2 regions of the Archangium lipolyticum genome follow, and region 1 is predicted to be linked to the other one. Evidence: riboswitches for the same ligand, from Rfam matches in the RefSeq annotation. Region 1 holds a riboswitch; the other holds the start of a gene.
The links. Region 1 has a riboswitch for thiamine pyrophosphate ahead of NR810_RS18815 (FAD-dependent oxidoreductase). Riboswitches for the same ligand answer to the same signal wherever they lie in the genome.

Region 1 (7,421 bases):
CACCGCTGTGCTGTAACCATTCGGCGTCGGGTCGTAGAGGTTTTGGGGATTGACGATGGTCAGCTTGAGCTCGTTCTCGTTAGCTGTCGTCGCAGTGGGAACGCCCATGGTCATGATGATTAGCCCTCCGATAAACACGTGCTTGATTGCACGTGACATGATTTTCTCTTGGCTCTGAGGACCGCGAGCAACGTACCTCGCGGCCTACAGGATTGAACTTCAACTCGCCCATGCGATAGAGTCGTACGGCGTACGATTGATAGCACCGTACGTTGTACGAGTCAATCGCTGAGGAAGACAGATGGCATCCAAACGGAGCGGCGCCCGGGGCAAACAGTCTGAACGGATAAATGTGTCACCCCAGCCCGCGCAGGAACCGCGCAGTGAACCGCCTCTCTCTCTGGAACGTATCGTGGCGACTGCGGTAGAGCTGCTGGACGCCCAAGGAGTCGACGGATTGACGATGCGTCGGCTGGCCGAACGCCTCGGCTCGAGCGCGATGAGCCTATATTGGCACGTCGACAACAAAGAGGAGGTCTTTGATTTGGCGCTCGACTCGGTGCTCGAATATCCCGGACCGCCGCAAATGGCTGAGTCTCGAGACTGGCGTGGGGATGTCGTTCATATGCTCGAAGACTGGCGCGCCAGCATGCTGCGCCATCCATGGTCGGCATCGCTGTTGCCGCGCCGGGCGCTCGGCCCGAACATCCTCAGTCGCCTGGAGCTGCTGAGCAAGACTTTGTCCAGAGCCGGTGTGGCGGACGCGGATCTGAACGTCGCGATATGGTCGCTCTGGAACTATGTGATGGGCGCCACCATCACCCGGGGGAGCGTCGACCTTTCTGACGACGACAGGGTCGCCGCGCAGCAGCGCCTTACACGTCTCAGCGAACGCTATCCGACAATCGAACGCTCTCGTCTGCTGTTGGATGACGACTGGGACGGCACTTTCAGGAAAGGCCTTGACTTCCTGCTCGATGGTCTCGCTCGAGACAATGAACATTCTGGACGGAGAGCGCAAAAGCATCGAGCCGATGGCCGCCCGGCTGGTGGAGGATGAGGCGCAGGTGGATGCCATGCGTCAGCGGCTGCAGCAGTGCGTCTCGGCTTCCAACTGGAGCGACGACGAGGTCCGGCGGCGCCTGGCCATGAAGATGGAGGAAGAGTTGCCCGGACTGTAAGCCTTCGTGCTGGACGACACGGGCTTTGCCAAGAAGGGCATACACTCGGTGGGAGTGGCCCGGCAGTACGCAGGAACGTTGGGCCGTACCGAAAACTGCCAGGTAGCGGTCAGCCTGCACCTGGCGGGAGAGAAAGGCCGCAGTTGCATCGCCATGCGGCTGTACCTGCCCGAGGAGTGGGCACGTAGCAGGAAGCAGCGAGCAACGGCGGGTGTCCCCAACCAGGTGCGCTTTCTAATGAGCGAACTTCCGGAGCAGCCGTCTTTTGGCCGAGTTGTTCGGCCCGATGAAGACAGTCACTGGTCCAGGTTCGCACCGGCGAGTCATGACAGCATGCCCTCTTGCTGTCCGAGGGAGCATGCTTGGAGTCGGAGGTGATTGGGAAAAGTGCGAAATGCATAACCCGGCCGCGGCCTGTCTCTTTTTATCGAGAGTGGGTTCACTGCCGCGCTTCGCGGCGGATGCTATTAGCCTTCGCGTATAGGAGGCCCCTGGAGGGAGGGCTGGAGCGGAGGACGGGTGGCATCGCCCCGACGAAGCGCACCGCCTCCGGCCCTCTCAGGCAGACCGCCTTCTCGCAGCAGTCGGAAATGAAGCGATGGCCCATGCGCCAGACTTGCCGTCGCTTTGCCCGGCTGCTAGCCATGCGTCATTCCGTTGGGGTGCCCCTTCCCGGGGGCTGAGAGGCCAGGTGCCAACCCATCGAACCTGATCCGGCTAGGACCGGCGTAGGGAACGGAGAGCAGCAAGGGCGCGCGCGATCTCCTGGTCGTGGCCCCGGAGCTTCCTCTGAACCCCCCGCCGGTTCCGACGAGAGGAAGCGCGATGCGGACGTCCACAACCTTCTCCGTTCTCGGCGCCGGGGTCATGGGCCTCTGCACCGCCGTCGAGCTCGCGAGCCGCGGCGGGCGGGTGACGCTGGTCGATCTCCAGCCCGAACCGGGTCCCCAGGCCTGTTCCTGGTGGGCGGGCGGGATGCTCGCTCCCTTTTGCGAGGGAGAGACGGCCGAGGAGCCGGTGATCCGGCTCGGCCAGAGCGCCGCCGACTGGTGGGCGGCGCAGGGGGTGGAGGTCATCCGCCGCGGCACGCTGGTCCTCGCCCTGGGCCGTGACCGGGCCGAGCTCGACCGCTTCGCCGCCCGGACGCGGGAGCACCAGTGGATGGGCGGCGAGGAGATCTCCGCGCTCGAACCCGAGCTCGACGGCCGCTTCCACCGCGGGCTCTTCTTCCCGACCGAGGCGCATCTGACGCCGCGCGTGGCCCTCTCCACCCTGCGCGCCCGAGCCGCGGCGCTCGGCGTCGCCTTCGCGCGGACCGCGCCCGAGGGCCAGCGCATCGACTGCCGGGGCCTTGCCGCTCGCGACGCGCTCCCCGAGCTCCGCGGCGTGAAGGGCGAGATGCTGGTGCTGCGCCTCCCCGACCTCGCCCTCTCGCGCCCGATCCGGCTCCTCCACCCGCGGATCCCCATCTATCTCGTCCCCAGAGGCGACGGCATCTACATGCTCGGCGCCACGATGATCGAAAGCGCCGAGCGCGGGCGCGCGAGCGTCCGCTCGGTCCTGGAGCTGCTCAGCGCCGCCTATGCGCTGCATCCGGCCTTCGGCGAGGCGGAGATCCTCGAGATTGGTGCCGATGCGCGGCCCGCCTTCCCCGACAACGTCCCGCGCCTCATCCGGCGTGACGGCACGCTCTTCCTCAACGGCCTCTACCGCCACGGCTACCTGATGGCGCCGGTTCTGGCGCGGATGGCGGCTGACCACCTTCTGTCCGGCGAACACGTGGAGCTCCTGCAATGAAGATCACCGTGAATGGCGAAACACGCGAGACGGTGAGCGAGACGCTCGGCGCGCTCCTCCTCGAACTGGGCCATGGCGAGGCCAGGGTCGCGACGGCTGTGAACGAGGCCTTCGTGCCCGCCGCCGCGCGCGACGGGCTGCGTCTCGCCGCAGGCGACCGGGTGGAGATCGTCACTCCCCGGCAGGGGGGCTGAGCCGATGCCGGTCTTCTACGGAACCGAAGTCGCCTCGCCCCTGATGCTGGGCACCGCGCAATATCCCTCGCCCGCTGTGCTGGCCGAGGCCTTCCGCCGCTCGGGCGCGGGCGTCGCCACCGTCTCGGTCCGCCGCGAGGCGGGGGGCGAGCGGGCGGGGCAGGATTTCTGGCGCCTGATCTCGGGGCTCGGCGTGCGGGTGCTCCCCAACACCGCCGGCTGCCACAGCGCCCGCGAGGCGGTCACCACCGCCCGGATGGCGCGCGAGCTCTTCGAGACCGATTGGATCAAGCTCGAGGTGATAGGCAATGCCGACACGCTCCAGCCCGATCCCTTCGGCCTGGTCGAGGCCGCGCGGATCCTCGTGGCCGAGGGCTTCAAGGTCTTCCCCTACATGACCGAGGATCTGGTGCTCGCCGACCGCCTCTTGCAGGCGGGCTGCGAGGTGCTGATGCCGTGGGGCGCGCCGATCGGGACGGGGCTGGGACTTCTCAATCCCTATGCCCTGCGCAGCCTGCGCGCGCACTTCCCCGACGTGCCGATGGTGATCGACGCGGGGCTGGGCCTGCCGAGCCAGGCGGCCGCGGCGATGGAGATGGGCTTCGACGCGGTGCTCCTGAACACCGCCGTCGCCAAGGCGGGCGATCCCGTGGCGATGGCCGAGGGCTTCTCGAAGGCGCTGGAGGCCGGGCGCCTCGCGCACGGCGCCGGCCCGATGCCGCCGCGCGACATGGCCGCGCCCTCCACTCCGGTGCTCGGAAAGGCCTTCCTGTGACGCTCGACCGTTTCTACCCGATCTTCGACGACGTGGCCTGGCTGCCCCGGGCGCTCCCCCTGGGCGTGAAGCTCGTCCAGCTCCGTCTCAAGGACCGCGCACCGGACGACCTGCGCCGACAGATCGCCTCCGCCCGAGACCTCTGCCGCGAGGCCGGCGCCGTGCTGGTGGTCAACGATCACTGGCGGATCGCCATCGAGGAGGGCTGCGACTGGGTGCATCTGGGGCAGGAGGATCTGGACGGTGCCGACCTCCCCGCCATCCGCCGCGCGGGGCTGCGCCTCGGCATCAGCACCCATGACCCTGCCGAGCTCGACCGCGCCCTCTCGCTGAAGCCCGACTACGTCGCGCTGGGGCCGGTCTATCCCACCCGCCTCAAGCAGATGAGATGGCACCAGCAGGGACTGGAGCGGGTGACGGAATGGAAACGTCTGATTGGCGACCTCCCCCTCGTCGCCATCGGCGGCATGAGCACCGCCCGTGCCCCGGGCGTCTTCGCGGCGGGGGCCGACATCGTCTCGGTCGTGACCGACATCACGCTCAACCCGAACCCGGAGGCGCGGATCGCCGAATGGATGGAGGTGACGCGGTGAGCCGCTATGCCCGTCAGACCGCCGTGCTGGGGGAGGGCGCTCAGGAGCGGCTCCGGGCGGCGCGGCTCCTCGTCGTGGGGGCGGGGGGCCTCGGCGCGCCGGTGCTGCAATATCTCGTCGGGGCTGGGGTAGGGCACATCCGCCTCGTCGAGCACGACCGGGTGGAGGAGAGCAACCTGCACCGCCAGACGCTCTTCCGCATGGGCGACCTCGGCCAGCCCAAGGCCGAAGCCTGCGCCCGCCACCTCGCCGGGCTCAATCCGGAGAGCGTGGTGGAGCCCGTGGTGGCCGCGCTGGAGCCCGCCAACGCCCCGAAGCTCATCGAGGGCTGCGAGCTGATCCTCGACTGCGCCGACAGTTTCGCGGTCAGCTACATCCTCTCGGACCTGTGCCTGGCGCGGGGCCTCCCGTTCCTCTCCGCCTCCGTCACGGGGCGCGAGGGCTACGCGGGCGGTTTCTGCGGCGGCGCACCGAGCCTGCGTGCGGTCTTCCCCGACCTGCCGCAGCGGATGGGCAGCTGTGCCGAAACTGGCGTGCTCGGCCCTGTCGTGGGCGTGATCGGTGCGCTGCAGGCGCAGATGGCGCTGGCGCTGCTCTCGGGGGAGGCAGGTGTACTCGGGCGCCTCGTCACCTTCGACGGCGCGACCTTCCGCGCTGGCGGCTTCCGCTTCGATGGGGCAGAGGAGCCCGCGCGTGCGCCGCGCTTCGTCTCCCCTTCCGAGATTACGCGAGGAGACCTGACCATCGATCTGCGCGGGGTAGATGAGGCCCCGCTGATCCACCCCGGAGCGCGGCGCATGAGCGTGGCCGAGGTCGGCCCCGGCATGGACCTGCCCGAACCCGGCCAGCGCGCGGTGCTCGTCTGCCGCTCCGGCCTCCGCGCCTGGAGGGCGGCGGAACGCCTCGCCGCGATCTGGCCCGGAGACATCGCCCTCGTCGCGGCGGGCAACCCCGTTGGAGCTTCATCATGAGTCGCGCCGCCGGAGGAGGCGCACCTCAGGAGGTGATGTTCAGGGGGCTCAGTCCTCCACCTGTTCACAGACTTCATCGAATCGAGACAGGCGTGCGTGGTCCGCGAGGTACATGCCACCCTCCTGCACCCAGGGTCCTTCGAAGATCCGCCCACTCCAGAAGCCCACCGCATCGTTGATGCGCTGGTAGTCGATGGTGAAGACATCCGAGCCCATGGAGAGGGTGAGCTCCAGGGTGTTCTTCGAGGGTCTCCGAACATCGGTGATGCGGTAGAAGCTGCTGTCCGGTCCACCGAAGATGATCAGCTGGGGCCTCACGCCACGGCTCTCATCGCTGGCGAGCGAGAGCTCGATACCGAAGAACGCCTCGCCCGTGCACCCATGCAGATAGGTGTAGCTCCGTCCGCTCTTGCGGAGCAGGTTCCACGTGGTCGGGAAGCCCGCCAGGTACTCGAGCCCTCTCGTGGGCAGGTCCTTGCGCGCGGAGAGGAAGGCATCGAGGATCCAGCCCGTCTTCCCCTCCCAGGTCACCTGCGTCCAGCGTCCCCGGGCGCCCTCCACCTCGACGGGCGCGCCTCGCTTCCGCTGGGGTGTGAGCTCGGTCATGAAGGGAAGGGTCGCGACCACCCGGGCGTCCGCCGAGGGCTCCTCCAGCAGGGGCACGCCCTGCGTCCGATTGGTCCAGGTACACAGGAGGGAGCTCAGGTCCCCGAGGGCTCCAGGCTGGGGGAACCGCCGGGCGAGCAGCGTCACGAACGGCAGGGGATGGTTCTCCCCGTTGCTCGGATAGCGGAGCGAGAGATCCGCACCGGCTTCGACCATCCGCCGGGCCAGTCCGAATTCCTCGGCCCACAAGGCCACCATCAGGGGCGTCCACCCGTACGTGTCCAGGACGTCGAGCTGGGCACCGCGGTCGACGAGGAGCCACGCGGCCCGCGGATTCTCCTTCACCGCGATCTGCAGCGGCATGATTCCGGCGGTGTTCTTCCGGTTGGGGTCCGCTCCCAGCGCGAGCAGGGTCTCCGTCACCGCCGGGGGCATGCGCCCGCTCGCGAGGTGGAGCGCGGTGTTGCCCCTCGACACCTCCAGCACCGCGTTGATGTCGACGCCGGACTTCACGAAGAGCGCTGGAAGCGGTTTGCACTTCTCGTGCTGGCAGTTGACCGCCTGCCACAGGGTCTGGATGTTGGGTTGGGAGCCCCTGGCGAGCAGGAGCTCGACCACCTCCAGGTTCCCGGCCTCCAGGGCCTCGGTCAGAGGAGTCTTGCCCCAGGAGTCGCTCGCGTCGAGCGGAGCGCCCGCCTCGAGGAGCAGGGAGGAGAGCTCGGTACTGAACCGGGCGGCCGCATGCAGTGCCGTGGTGCCGTCGCTGCTGGCGGTCCGCACGTCCGCCTTGTGCCTCAGGAGGACCTTCGCGACCTCGGGCTTCTTTCGTTGGAGCGCGGAGAGGAGCGGTGTCGAAGAGGATTTGTCCCGAGCGTCCAGCTCCGCCCCCGCGGAGAGGAGCAGCTCCACGCTGTCCGGTTCGACGGCACCATGCAGGGGCGAGCGCCCCGCCGTGTCCAGGGTCCGCGCATTGGCACCGGCCTTCAGCAGTGCGTCGACGATGGCTGCTCGTCCGCCTCGGACGGCGTGCGCCAGGGCCGTCTTGCCCTCGAAATCACGGATCTCGATACCGGGTCCGTTGCCGAGGAGCAGCTGGACCATCTCCCGATGGTCATGGGCGCTCGCCAGCATGAGCGCGGTGTGGTTCGACCCCGTATCGGCCTTGACGTTGGCCTTGACGCCCGCGGCGAGCAGCTGACGCACGGCGGGAAGATTGCCTTCGCCAGCCGCGGCGACGAACAGCGTGTAGAGCCCCTTCCGCTCGCCTTCATTCACCTCGCCGGGTGATGGCGGCGAGGCGCCCC
Region 2 (7,421 bases), on a different contig from region 1:
ATGCTCGTGGGGCTGCTGTCCCAGGCGCGCCGGGATGGGCTGGTGGCGCTCGTCGAGGATGACCTGGCCCTCAGCGACAACCTCACCGAGGTGCTGCGCTCCCGCGGCTTCTCGTGCGTCACCGCGCGCTCGGTGCTGGACGCCGAGCAGCTCGCCTCGGTGCGGCCCTTCGCCGCGCTGGTGGATCTGCGCATGCCGGGTGGCCCGGACGGCGAGGCGCTGCGCCGGCTGCGGGCGCGCTTCCCCGAGCTGCCGGTGTTCGTGATGACGGCTTTTCCGGACGTGGCGTCGACCTTGCCCGAGCACAGGGGCATCTTCTCCAAACCCTTCGATACGGCGGCGTTGCTGGAGACGCTGGAGCGCATCCACGCCGAGCGCCGACCGCGGCCATCATGAGCGTCTCTCTCACCCATAGCCCCCGCGTGCTCGTCGTCGACGACAACGCGGCCTTTCTCGACAACCTCCAGGAGTTGCTCGGTGACGCGGGCTACCTGGTGCAGGGTGCCTCCAGTTGCCGCGAGGCCCGTGAGCGGATCCGGGATGGCTTCGACGTGGCGCTGGTGGATCTGCGGCTGCCAGACGGGGAGGGGACCGCGCTCGCCCGCGAGCTGAAGGAGAAGGTGCCCGAGTCCGAGGTGGTGCTGCTCACCGGCTTCGCCACGCTGGAGACGGCCGTGGCGGCGGTGCGCGCGGGCGCCTGCGCCTACCTGATGAAGCCCTGCGCGCCCAACGAGCTGCTCCTCACGTTGGAGCAGGCCATGCGTCAGGTGCGCCTCCAGGCGGAGAAGCGCGAGCTGGCGCGCAGGGCCCAGGTGACGGAGAAGCTCGCCGCGGTGGGCACCATGACGGCGGGGCTCTCGCACGAGATCCGCAACCCGCTCAACGCGGCGGCCCTGCAGCTCTCGGTGCTGGAGCGGCGGGTGCGGCGGCTCTCCGCGGAGCTGCAGCCCAACCTGCTGGAGCCACTGCTGCTGGTGCGGGATGAGATCCGCCGGTTGGATCACATCCTCGAGGACTTCCTGCAGTTCGCGCGGCCGCGCGAGTTCCGCCCGCAGCCGGTGGAGGTGAAGACGCTGCTGCGCCGCGTGGTGGATCTGCTGGGCAGTCAGGCGGATGCGCGCCGGGTGAGGCTGGAGCTGGACGGAGACGGGGGGGTGTCGGTTCCCCCCATCTCGGGCGAGGAGGAGCGGCTGCGCCAGGTGCTCATCAACCTGACCATCAACGCGCTGGAGGCCACGCCGGCCGGCGGGCTCGTGCGTGTCTCCGCGGGCCGCGAGGGCTCCGTGGCGTGGATCACCGTGGACGACACGGGCCCGGGCATCGCGCCGGAGATCCGCGACCGGCTCTTCGAGCCCTTCTTCACCACGAAGGCCCAGGGCTCGGGGCTGGGGCTGTCCATCGTCCATGCCATCGTGACGCAGCACGGCGGCACGTTGGAGGTGGGCAGCTCGCCCGAGGGTGGGGCACGGTTCATCCTGCGCCTGCCCCTGGCGCCCTGAAGGGGGCGTTACTCGGAGGTGGCCTCCGCCTCCGGGTTCTGCTCCTCCTCGGTGCTCGGCAGGGGCTTGCCGCTGGCCTCGGCGCTGTACTCCTTCAGCCGGTACTGCACCTTGCGCACGCTGATGCCGAGGATCTCCGCGGCGCGCGTGGTGGAGCCTCCCACCATCTCCATGGTGCGGAGGATGGCCTCGCGCTCGATCTGCGCCAGTGTGGCGCCTGGAATCAGCGACGAGGGGGACGAGCCGGTGGGCCGCGGGCCGCGCAGCACGGGCGGCAGATCGTCCGTCGTCAGCTCCGAGCCCCCGGCCAGCACCACCGCGCGCTCGATGGCGTTCTCCAGCTCGCGGATGTTGCCCGGCCAGTCGTACGACAGCAGCGCCTGCAGCGTGCCCGGCGCCAGTCCCCGCACGTCCTTGCCGTACGAGTCGCTGTACTTCTCCAGGAAGTGATTCACCAGCGCGGGGATGTCGCTCTTGCGCTCGCGCAGCGGCGGCAACGTCACCGCCACCACGTTCAGCCGGTAGTACAAGTCCTCGCGGAACTTGCCCGCCTTCACCTCGGCCGTCAGGTCCCGGTGCGTGGCCGCGACGATGCGCACGTCCACCTTCAGCGTCTGCGTGCCGCCCACACGCTCGAACTCGCGCTGCTGCAGCACGCGCAGCAGCTTCACCTGCACCGAGGGGGAGATCTCCCCGATTTCATCCAGGAAGAGGGTGCCCCCGTCGGCCAGCTCGAAGCGGCCCTCCTTGCGGGCCATCGCGCCGGTGAAGGCGCCCTTCTCGTGGCCGAAGATCTCGCTCTCCAGCAGGTTCTCGGAGAGCGCGGCGCAGTGCACCTTGATGAAGGGCTTGTCGCGCCGCTGGGACTCCTGGTGGATGGCCTGGGCTATCAGCTCCTTGCCCGTACCGGACTCGCCCAGGATGAGCACCGTGGCCCGGGTGGTCGCCGCCCGGCGGACCACGTCATAGACGGCCTGCAACAGCGGCGACTCGCCGATGATGTTGTGGAAGCGCGTCCGCTGGCGCACCTGCTCGCGCAGCGTCTCCGCCTCGCGCGTCAGGGCCCGCTTCTCCAACGCCTTGCCCAGCACCACCAGCAGGGCGTTGGCGTCCAGCGGTTTGATGAGGTAGTTCTCCGCGCCGGCGCGCATGGCCTCCACCGCCGTCTCCACGCTGGCGAAGGCGGTCATCACGATGAACGTGGCGTCCGAGCCCTGCTCGCGTGCCTTCTTCAGGAAGGTGAGCCCGTCCATCTTCGGCATGCGCACGTCCGTGAGGACGGCGGCCGGTGAGAAATCAGCCAGCCGGGACAGGGCCTCTTCGCCATTGGAAGCCTCGGCGACCTCGTAACCCTCCTCGCCGAGGATGGTGGCGATGGCACGGCGGGCATTGTCCTCATCATCGACGACCAGGATGCGTTGGGCGGACATGGGATGAACCGTAGCAAGCAGCGGCCCGGATGGGATGGATTCCGGACACGGTGAGCAACCACGTCCCGCATGGCGCGTCAAGGCTCATAGCCGGCCGCCCGTCCTCCTTCCATGAAGTGCCAGGCCCGTCCGTGGCGGTGTTCCTCCTCCAGCGCGGCGGCGTGCTGTTCATCCCAGATGTCGATGATGGGCTCGATGCGCGGGGTGAGCCGCAGCATGGAGCTGGGGAAACAGCGCTCCGGGAGCGCGTCGAAGATCCGGCGCACGGCCGCGGCGTCCGTCTCGTCGCGGACGGCCACGTGGGGACGGACGATCAGATCCGTGTAGTGGGGCAGTCCATCCGGCCCATCCACCCGGCGGGCCATCGCGGTGCTCTGGTAGAAGAGCACCTCCACCCGCTGGGCGCGCACCTGCTCCAGGAAGGCCACCAGGGTACGCCCCTCCACGGCGCCCACCAGCAGCGCCTCGGGATTCCATTGCCCTTCCAGGTCGGAGTTTTGCCCACCCAGGGGAATGGAGGGGGTCTGCTCTCCAAAGAGCTGGGCACCACAGTCGCTCCGCCATTGGAGCCGCGTCTCGAACTCGGTGATGGCAACGTAGGTCACATCGCACCTCCGCGTGTCTCAACCCACGGGGGGGACTTTCAATGTGCGTGCCGCGCGGAAGGCCGGACGCCTGCCTGCTCATGTGGGACGGACGAGCAACACCGGCCGGGCGCTGTTCTGGATGACTTCCTGAGCCACCGAGCCGAGCAGTGCCTTGGACAGCCCCGAGCGCCCATGAGTGGCCAGGCAGATGACATCACAGTTGAACCGCTCGGCCGCCTGGCTGATGGCCTCGGACACCTTGCGGCCGTGGACCACCTCCACGCGCGTGGAGATACCCCGGGCGGCTGCCTCGGGAGGGACGAGCCCGCGCAGCTCCTCGGCGAGGCGCTCCTGCTCGGGTGTGCGGATCGGGGGCGCCTGGGGCGACAGGTACTGCGCATAGAGCGGGGGAACGCCTCCCACGGGCTCCAACACGTGCAGCAGGTAGACGGTGCCTCCGGCCGGAACCACCGAGTAGGCGTGCCGGATGGCGCTGACACCCACCTCGGAGAGATCCGTGGGGGCCAGGATCCGGCGCACCTCGGGGATGGTGAGCGGGGTGGCCGAGCTGGCGGGCACGCAGAGCACGGAGACGGGCGCCTCGTGGATGATGCGCTGCGACACCGAGCCGTACCACCACTTGCTGGCCCCGGTCCGCTGGTGGGTCCCCACCACGATGAGATCCGCCTCCTCCTTGCGCGCCAACGCCACCAGCGAGTCCGAGGGCCGGCCCAGGCCGGGATCCAGGTGCACCCAGACCGCTCCGGTGCCAGGCATGTCCCCCAGGCGGGCCGTCAGGTCACGCCGCAGCGCCTCCTCCACTTCGGGTGTCACCTCGGATTCGGTGGACAGGGGGACGCCGTAGCGCACGTGCGCGTCCGCGCCCCAGTAGTGGTGGGCGGCCACCACCTCACAGCTGCCGAGCATGCGCAGCTTGCGCACCCAGGCCACCGCCGCCTCCGAGGGAGGGGTGAAGTCCAGGCCGAGCAGGACACGCAGGCTGCGCTCGCCCCGTGACCAGGACTCCAGCGCGCTCGACGAGCGGACGACCAGCACCGGGCAGCGGGCCGTCTGCACGACCCGCTCCGCCACGTTGCCGATGCGCCAGCGGGGGGCCCGCTGACCATGGTGGGACACGATGAGGAGCGAGGCATGGACGGCGGCCGCGTGCTCGACGAGGACCTCGTCCGGGGCCCCCTCCTGCAGGTGCGACTCCACCCGTGTGTCTCCTGCGCGCAGCTCGGCCGCCTGGGCCTCCAGGCGGGCGGACACCTCGCGGCGCAGGGCCTCGTCGGTCGCGGAGGTGCGCCCCGCACTGCCATACTCGGTGACGTGGACCAGGTGGAGCACCTCGCCGCTCCGGCGGGCGAAAGCCGCCGCCGCCCGTGCCGCTGTCATCGCCCGCTCCGAGAAATCCGTTCCGAAGACGATCGACATGGTGCTCCCCCGTGGTTTGGATCAGGCTTCGTATTCGGCCGCGAGGCTCCGGCGGTCCATGTCCTCGATGAGGTGCTGGGCGAAACGGACCATGTCCGCCTCGGTGATGATGCCGATGAGCTGGCCGTCCGCACCCACCACGGGCAGGCAGCCGTACTTGTTGTCCAGCATCAGCTTCACCGCTTCACGGGTGGACGTGTCCGCCTGGACGGTCTTCACGTCGCGCACCATCACGTCCGAGGCCCAGAGCGGCTGCTTGGCTGGGTCCGCTCCGCCGCGCTGCGCCGCGGCCCTCAGGAGATCCCGGTGGGTGACGAGCCCGATGAGCTTCCCGTTGCGCACCACGGGCAGGTGACGGATGCGGTGCAGGCGGAGCAAGTCCTCCGCCAGGGCGAGGTTCTGGGTCTCCGTGAGAGTGACCAGATTGCGGGTCATCAGCTCTCCGACGGTCTGCATATACGTGGCTCCGGTCCTGATTGAGTCGTGGGTCCTGAAAGAAGCTATTGCAGGTCTGGTTCCAGGGCGCGGGGCCCAGGAAGCCCGCCACGTTGGCTGCTCGAACCCGGCGCGTCCAGTGCAACCTTTACGTCCCCCGGGGCTCCGGCCGCAGATGCTGCGCGCGCCCGTCAGTCCGCCACCTGGTGGACAGGGGGGCATCCAGACGGTTGAAGCCCGCTCCCCGCCTGCGCTACACCGGCGCCTTGTCGCTAGGGGTGCCCCCGAGAGGGGCTGAGACGGCCGTGGAGCGGCCAACCCTTGGAACCTGAACCGGTTCGTACCGGCGGAGGGAAGCGGCGGGCGCTCCACGCCTTGCCCGTCCTTCCGTGAGGAGAAGTGACGTGAGCGGAGCCTCGAAGAGTCTCAAGGTGGATGGCAAGGTCCTGGAGGGCATCACCCGGGGGCCCCTGCCGGCCTCGCGCAAGGTGTACGTGCCCGGCGTGCTGCACCCGGACCTGCGTGTCCCCATGCGGGAGATCAGCCAGACGCCCACCCGTCATGGCCACGGTCCGGAAGCGAAGGAGACGCCCAACCCGTCCATCCTCGTCTACGACTCGAGCGGCCCGTACACGGACCCCGAGGCGTCCCTGGATCTCCGGGCGGGGCTGCCCGCCGTGCGCGCCGAGTGGATTCGCCGCCGTGGGGACGTGGAGGAGCTGTCCGGTGTCACCTCCGAGTATGGCCGTACCCGCGAGGCGGACCCGCGCCTGTCCGGGCTGCGCTTCACCCACCGTCGCAAGCCGCTGGTGGCGAAGCCGGGGGCGAATGTCACCCAGTTGCACTACGCCCGCAGGGGGATCATCACCCCCGAGATGGAGTTCGTGGCGCTGCGCGAGAACCTCAAGCGCGAGGCCGCCGTCGCCGCTCTGTCCCAGCAGCACCCGGGCCACTCCTGGGGCGCCGCGATTCCCAGGGAGATCACCCCCGAGTTCGTACGTGACGAGGTGGCGCGGGGCCGCGCCATCATCCCGGCCAACATCAACCACCCGGAGCTGGAGCCGATGATCATCGGCCGCAACTTCCTGGTGAAGATCAACGCCAACATCGGCAACTCGGCCGTCACCTCCTCCATCGAGGAGGAGGTGGAGAAGATGGTGTGGTCCATCCGCTGGGGCGCGGACACGGTGATGGATCTGTCCACCGGCCGCAACATCCACGAGACGCGCGAGTGGATCCTCCGCAACGCCCCGGTGCCCATCGGCACGGTGCCCATCTACCAGGCGCTGGAGAAGGTGGGGGGCAAGGCCGAGGAGCTCACCTGGGAGATCTACCGCGACACCCTCATCGAGCAGTGCGAGCAGGGGGTGGACTACTTCACCATCCACGCGGGCGTGCTGCTGCGCTACATCCCGCTCACCGCGAAGCGCATGACGGGCATCGTGAGCCGGGGTGGCTCCATCCTGGCCAAGTGGTGCCTGGCCCACCACCAGGAGAACTTCCTCTACACGCACTTCGAGGAGATCTGCGAGATCCTCAAGGCGTACGACGTCAGCTTCAGCCTGGGAGACGGGCTGCGGCCGGGCTCCATCGCGGACGCCAACGACGCGGCGCAGTTCGGCGAGCTGGAGGCGCTGGGCGAGCTGACGAAGATCGCCTGGAAGCACGACGTGCAGGTGATGATCGAGGGCCCGGGCCACGTGCCCATGCACCTCATCCAGGAGAACATGACGAAGCAGCTCGCGGTGTGCCACGAGGCGCCCTTCTACACACTGGGGCCCCTCACCACGGACATCGCGCCGGGGTACGACCACTTCACCAGCGGCATCGGCGCGGCGATGATCGGCTGGTTCGGCACGGCGATGCTCTGCTACGTCACCCCCAAGGAGCACCTGGGGCTGCCCAACCGGGACGACGTGAAGGAAGGCGTCATCACCTACAAGATCGCCGCCCACGCCGCGGACCTCGCCAAGGGGCACCCGGGCGCGCAGCTGCGCGACAACGCCCTGTCCAAGGCCCGCTTCGAGTTCCGC

Region 2: another riboswitch for thiamine pyrophosphate. It lies ahead of thiC (phosphomethylpyrimidine synthase ThiC); the one in region 1 lies ahead of NR810_RS18815 (FAD-dependent oxidoreductase).

Annotation. Positions count from the first base shown of each region.
Region 1 is NZ_JANKBZ010000008.1:44,204-51,624, reverse strand. Features, by position in the region: gene NR810_RS18830 (RidA family protein) at 1-159, opposite strand, end outside; gene NR810_RS18825 (TetR/AcrR family transcriptional regulator C-terminal domain-containing protein) at 302-1,060, shown strand; partial or broken gene NR810_RS18820 (IS701 family transposase) at 1,002-1,415, shown strand; TPP riboswitch at 1,830-1,933, shown strand; gene NR810_RS18815 (FAD-dependent oxidoreductase) at 2,007-2,978, shown strand; gene thiS (sulfur carrier protein ThiS) at 2,975-3,172, shown strand; gene NR810_RS18805 (thiazole synthase) at 3,177-3,947, shown strand; gene NR810_RS18800 (thiamine phosphate synthase) at 3,944-4,540, shown strand; gene NR810_RS18795 (HesA/MoeB/ThiF family protein) at 4,519-5,511, shown strand; gene NR810_RS18790 (ankyrin repeat domain-containing protein) at 5,560-7,421, opposite strand, start outside.
Region 2 is NZ_JANKBZ010000001.1:824,022-831,442, reverse strand. Features, by position in the region: gene NR810_RS03050 (response regulator) at 1-396, shown strand, start outside; gene NR810_RS03045 (sensor histidine kinase) at 393-1,499, shown strand; gene NR810_RS03040 (sigma-54-dependent transcriptional regulator) at 1,508-2,929, opposite strand; gene NR810_RS03035 (hypothetical protein) at 3,007-3,534, opposite strand; gene NR810_RS03030 (universal stress protein) at 3,613-4,953, opposite strand; gene NR810_RS03025 (CBS domain-containing protein) at 4,975-5,388, opposite strand; TPP riboswitch at 5,653-5,760, shown strand; gene thiC (phosphomethylpyrimidine synthase ThiC) at 5,793-7,421, shown strand, end outside.